2 regions of the Sulfobacillus thermosulfidooxidans genome follow, and region 2 is predicted to be linked to the other one. Evidence: riboswitches for the same ligand, from Rfam matches in the RefSeq annotation. Region 2 holds a riboswitch; the other holds the start of a gene.
The links. Region 2 has a riboswitch for fluoride ahead of AOA63_RS12190 (3-phosphoshikimate 1-carboxyvinyltransferase). Riboswitches for the same ligand answer to the same signal wherever they lie in the genome.
Positions count from the first base shown of each region.

Region 1: another riboswitch for fluoride. It lies ahead of AOA63_RS00220 (hypothetical protein); the one in region 2 lies ahead of AOA63_RS12190 (3-phosphoshikimate 1-carboxyvinyltransferase).

Region 1 covers NZ_LGRO01000001.1:45,861-49,033, reverse strand. Annotated here, with positions in the region: gene AOA63_RS00230 (MerR family transcriptional regulator) at 1-494, shown strand, start outside; gene AOA63_RS00225 (hypothetical protein) at 527-880, opposite strand; gene AOA63_RS00220 (hypothetical protein) at 1,004-1,321, opposite strand; fluoride riboswitch at 1,433-1,517, opposite strand; gene glmS (glutamine--fructose-6-phosphate transaminase (isomerizing)) at 1,836-3,173, opposite strand, start outside.
Region 2 covers NZ_LGRO01000001.1:2,487,883-2,491,055, forward strand. Annotated here, with positions in the region: gene AOA63_RS12185 (AMP-binding protein) at 1-316, opposite strand, end outside; gene AOA63_RS12190 (3-phosphoshikimate 1-carboxyvinyltransferase) at 294-1,667, opposite strand; fluoride riboswitch at 2,164-2,228, opposite strand; gene AOA63_RS12195 (alpha/beta hydrolase family protein) at 2,421-3,173, opposite strand, start outside.

The DNA.
Region 1 (3,173 bases), 2.4 Mb from region 2:
AACGCCGGTATCCTGAAGAAGCTGTGGAAATTTTTCATACCATTGCTGATGGCCTACGCAATGGACAAACGGCCACGATGGTCGAAGAGACATTGGGCAGACTCTATCCCAGAAATGTCGAAACCACGGAAACGGAACTGGCTCAAGTCACAGCAGGCACACCGCAACAAGTTGCTCAAGCTATGGTACAAGTTCTTTATCAACAATCAGAAGAAATCCAGGCCATGCGGCTGTCATTAGAACAGATCAAAGATGATTTAGACCGTAAATATGAAGAAAATGTTGCCGTGGTGGCAGAAGCCTTTGAAAAACTGAAATCTCATATGGACACACAAGATATGCAGAATGCGCGATTGGCAAGGGAACGCGATCAATTTATTGTTTCTCAGATGCGGGACATGCTTCAAAAATCACAACAAACTCAAGCCCAATCCAAATCATGGTGGCAAAAGTGGTGGGGTAAAAATTCCGATCAAGCCTCGGTTCGTAGTTAAGTTCCCTGTCCGGACGCCTCAAGGCGTCCGGATTATTGCTTGTTAACGGGTTGTAACCATCCGGCCAAAGTCGCTCCGACCATTTGAGCCATGGTGTCATCCATAATCATCATTCCATGATGAGAATGCATAGCATGAATCCATGTGACCGTAATTGCCATAACGACAAATGAGCCAACCATACCGCCAGCGGTCGCCCCGATCATAGCCGTCATGAGATCAAACCGACCTTGGACTAAGGACATAACAGCTAATAATATGGCGGTTCCTAGTGCCAAAAGCACAAATGTAATCATCCAATTCGCTGTCCACCACGAGAACAATACCGTACTGATGACTGCTGACAGCATGGAAAGTTCCAGGGAATGGGTTCGAAAAATAGACATTCTCCGCCTTTCTTCTGTAGGATTTTCTATGTCATATGATACAAACCCCTCAACAAGAACTAATGATTGTTCCCCATTTGTCCCTCCGAATCTTTTCTGCAGGCCATCTTGCGATCAGGCGTTTTATATTGTTGATTCAGGTCCATTCTTCTTGGGAGGGCTCACGACACGCAAGTTGCGCCGTCGCCACCAACGTTTCACTGAAGAAAAAGAACCGTGAATCATAAACATTGTCCCTAAAGGGATCATGCCGAAAAATAACAAAGCTGCCCAGCTGACCCAATCATTCCCCCTAGCCAGATCTGAATAGCGGCGCATAATGATAAAAGCCAGAGCCCCATTAGCTAATAAAGGAATAAACAGAATAACCCACCACAGGTTGGATGCCATATTCCTCGAAGAGGATTTAACATGCCCTAAATCCGAACGACGCATTTTCATTTCTTGTCCTCCTAACCACAACCCTTTCTACAAGGCTTTCCCTGGCATGTACGGCGCAAAACATATGACCCCCACCCGTTCATGGATCATCCCAAGCAAAGGATATAATCCGTATGGGTAGGAGTCATTAGTCCTGGGGACAGTTTTTCTTTTGGCCACAACCAAAAGAACGCAGAACTCCATTGCAATATGATTAGTATATCGTACAAAATTTCAAGGCGACAAGACTCTTCCTAAGCATTTCGTGGTGTCATCTTTCCACGAGGATAAACACGCAGTCAATTACCTCGCCCTAAAGGACGAGGCTTGGATCTAAACTCCACCGCAATTCCAAAAACCTTTGCAGGCGTTTGGCTTTGGCTTCATGATCCGACCCATTTCCACCCGCACATAGCAAAAGCACAGTTGAAACGTGACAGTGATTTCAACTGTGCCATATTATCCCAAGCTATTTGTTGTTAGTTCAGTTAACGTGATTTTTGTGATTAAACAATCTTGTTCACCAGAACGGTCTTTATTCCACGGTGACAGATTTGGCCAAATTTCTCGGTTGATCGACATCATGGCCGCGGGCCACCGCCGTATAATAGGCCAAGAGTTGTAACGGGATCGCCGCCAATACCGGGGCTAAAAGGGGTTCCTCGATCGGTACCGCTATGCGGTGGTCAATAGGGAGAGTAGGAGGCAACCAATCATCAACGATTCCCCACACTTCAGCACCGCGGGCTTTCACTTCCAAAATATTTGATACCGTCTTATCCGCTACTTCCCGTTCCGTCACAATCGCCACGACCGGAGTGCCTTCTTCAATTAATGCTAAGGTCCCGTGTTTGAGTTCGCCCGCCGCATACGCTTCGGCATGTAAATACGAGATTTCCTTAATCTTCAGCTGTCCTTCCATCGCTAAGGCATAATCAAGCCCGCGGCCAATATAAAACACATCATGCATCTTAGCCAATTTCGCCGCCATACCTTGAATCCCTTGGTTCATCCGCTCGAGCACTTTATGTCCTAATAATGGTAACTGTAACATGCGCCGGACCAGATCCGGTCGAGGATTCCCGCGCACTTGGGCGAGTGCTAAAGCTAGCAGCGTCAAAACCAGAATTTGGGTTGTATAGGCTTTAGTCGATGCTACCGCAATTTCTGGTCCGGCTAAGGTGTAAGCCACCGCATCGGATTCCCTGGCCACTGTTGACCCAACCGTATTGGTTATACTATAGGTAAATACGCCTTGCTCGTGGGCCATCCGCAAGCAAGCCAAGGTGTCTGCCGTTTCTCCAGATTGAGATATGGCTAATACCATGGTGTCCTTATCTAATATCGGATGAGCATAACGAAATTCGGAGGCGACATCAACATTGACGGGAACCCGCGCCAACCGTTCGATTAAAGATTTTCCGATTAATCCTGCGTGGTAGGCGGTCCCGGCCGCAACAATTTGAATCCGTTGCAACCTCGTCAATAACTCGGGTGTCAATCCTATTTCTTTGGCGACCACCTGGTCTTCATGAATGCGCCCTAAAAGGCAGTCTCCCCAAACATCGGGCTGCTCCATAATTTCTTTTAACATAAAGTGCGCATAGCCACCGCGTTCCGCTTGCTTAATATCCCAATCCACGGTAATAACAGGACGAGTAATCATATCCCCCGCCAAATTCGTAATGGTCACAGAACGCGGGGTAACCACAGCCATATCGCCGTTTTCTAGAATTTGAGCGCGTTTGGTCGCCGCTAAAAAGGCACTAAAGTCCGAAGCCAAATAATTGGCGTCCTCGCCCAATCCAATAATTAAAGGACTCGTGCGCCGCACAGCCACAATCCGGTCAGGATGCCTCGAAGAAATTGCTAA
Region 2 (3,173 bases):
TTTTCCATGCGATGACACAACGTGTCTTTGTTGTTTGGGCGATGAAGTGCAGTTCGTGGCGATTCAGTTGTGGCAGGACAGGACAAGGAATGGCACCGATGTTCCACAATGCTAAGGTTAAAACTGCAAACTCACGGTGGTTGGGCAACTGGTACATCACGACATCGCCCGCTTGGATTTCTCGGCACAAGAGTCCTTGGGAAACTTCCTTGGCCCATTGTCGTAGTTGACCATAGGAAAGAGGGTGCTCCGTATCCGGGGAATAAATAGCGGGTCGTTCGTCAGGGACTTGATTAAGGCGTTCCGGCACAATCATCAACATTTTGCCTCCTTGTGGATTGCAGATCCTCCCCAATAGAGTCTCTGAAGGTATCTGTAAAATCTTCGTCCACGACGTTGGCCTGAAGGCCTAAAGACTGCATCACATCAAGAAATTGAGGATAAGAAATGCGGTAGGCATACCCATGCGAAATCCGTGAAGGAGCATCGGCGTGACTAGCCGCTAAAGCCAATGCCATTAATACCCGATGATCATTGAAAGACGATAACTCGGTTCGATGAAGCCTTTTACCTCCATGAATGACCAGGGTGTTGCCGATTTCTTCAATATGTGCACCCATTTTTCTTAGCTGCAACATGGCTAATACGCGGTTCGATTCTTTATGCCGATTTGATTCGATGTCGGTGATGACGCTGCGACCGGAAGCTGCCGCTGCTAAAACAGCCAATACTGGAAGCAGATCGGGTGTATCGCGGACACTAACCGAAAAGGGTCGGATGTGTCCGTCGGATTCAGCCCATAAAGTGTCGGTTGCATCATGTCTGTGAAGTTTGAGGCCAATGTCCTCTAATAATTTAATAATGGTGCCTTCGGGATGATCTTGGGAGTCGCGGTAGGAGTGAATTTGAAGGCTTCCCCCATGTAAGGCGAGAAAAGCGAGTGGAAACGCCAGTGACGAAAAATCTGGCGGTGCCTGGTAATCCCTGGCTTTAAGACTCTGAGGGGCAATGATGAACTCATGGCGCTCCCAATCAACAGAACCTTTTAAACCGAACAGGGTCATCATGCGCCATGTCAATTGCACATAAGGTTCTTCCGCAACGGGCGGCGAGATGCGTAAAGATGTGGGCCTTGAAGCAAACGGTGATACCAGAAGAAGACTCGATGCCCACTGACTTAACAGTCCAGGAATGGTAATGTCTCCACCTTTTGGGGCACCTGGAAGGATGGTTACGGGCAATGAATAACCACGGGATTGCCAGGCAATGCCATATCGTGAGAAGGCTTGGAGTAGAGGTTTGAGGGGACGCCGACTTAAATTGGGCGAACCGATCATGGTGAGGGGATGAGGCGAGAGGGAGCACAGAGCGAGAAGAAATTGAGCGGTGGAACCGGAACTGCCAACTCTCACATAACCTCTTGGGGGAGAAAACGCTTGCCCCTTAACGTGATACCCCTCTGACACGTTGTCTATGGGGATCCCCAAATCTCGTAGAGCTCTTAAGGTATGGCGAACGTGTAAGGCAGTTGATGAACCGGAAATGACGGAGTGCCCGTGACTAAGTGCTGCGAGAATTAAGGCACGGTGTAAATGATATTTTGACGGAGGAACATCTAGGGATCCGGTGACTTCAGTGTGTAATGGGTTAACCCGTAACCAATGCATAATCGTACCCCCTTTACTCCTAGAATGGTTTCCATGACATATTGTGTTGCTTTTCTACCTTTAACAGGACCAGTCTTAATAAGACCCGTGGGATCAGTAAACACACCGGTGAAATCTTGCACCAGATAGGAAAAATCCGCGAAAAATCCATATCATTACATGGTGACATGCTCTTCATGCACATGTATTCATCGACTGATTTTTGTATTCCCATGAGCACAGAGCAGTTTTTTACGTGGAAATCCCGATTTGTTCCACGAACACGTCAACCCCATGATGTCGTAATCCTGGTACTGGGGCTCGTAATCAGTGCGAAGAATGATGTCTTACACTGTTGATCAAGTGTACTCACCGATTGCGAAATGACTATGGAATTGGAAAACTTTTACTAAGTGTAGCATAACATATCCAAAATATTCAACCAATGGCGCAAGTCCACGATGCATCCTATTATTACAGTAGTGAAAAAAGAATAAAAAATGACACCTCCTCCTATGTGGAGATAGGTGTCATTAGCTTAAAATTAAGCGGTTAATGGTCAACACCATGACCAATCAATTTAACGACATTGTACGTTATATAGACAACATTTGACAATATGTGGTCTGTCGCCCTCGTTGTGTAAGTATATTTTTATACCGGAACGCTGTCTATAATAGGACAATTTTTCCGAGTACAACCTTTCTGCCCTAGCCCAGATTTTCGATGTGTACCGGTTCAATGTCTTCCGGTAACGCAAATCCTAGAACACGGCTATAAAAATATAATTCGGCCTCTATAGCACGTTTGATATTGGGGGCCTGTCGAAAATCCATGTCCTTCTTCAGGAAAAGCGATGTAGGCCACCGGGACATGATTTTTCCTCAGCTTCTCAACCATTATTTCTGCTTGATTGGGAAGGACGATTTTGTCATCAAGACCTTGGAAAAAGATGACGGGGGTGTGGATTTGGCCCGCATGAAATAAAGGAGATCGTGCACGGTAGATGGCTTCTGCCTCCGGCCAAGGGCCGACCATACTGTCCATATACCGAGACTCGAATTTGTGTGTCTCACGAGCTAAAGCTCCGAGGTCACTGACACCGTAATAACTGGCGCCGGCCCGAAATACATCGCGAAATGCTAAGCAGGCTAAGGTGGTAAAGCCTCCCGCACTGCCTCCCCTAATCACCATGCGCTTCCCATCCACGAGTCCCTGCTCGGCTAAATATAAAGCGGCCTGTGTACAGTCTTCCACATCGACAACTCCCCATTGTCCGGCGAGTCGCTGACGATATGCGCGCCCATAACCGCTTGAACCGCCATAATCGATATCCGCCACAGCAAATCCGCGTGTGGTCCAATACTGCATGGCTAGCTGAAACAGTGGCGTGCCGCTGCTAGTGGGCCCTCCATGGCAAACCACAATCAGGGGCGGTTTTTCATCCGAAGGTCCTTCAAAGGCATGATTTTTAGGGAGATAAAACTGCATGTAAGCTTCTTGATTATGAGACGTTGGAAAGGTTAA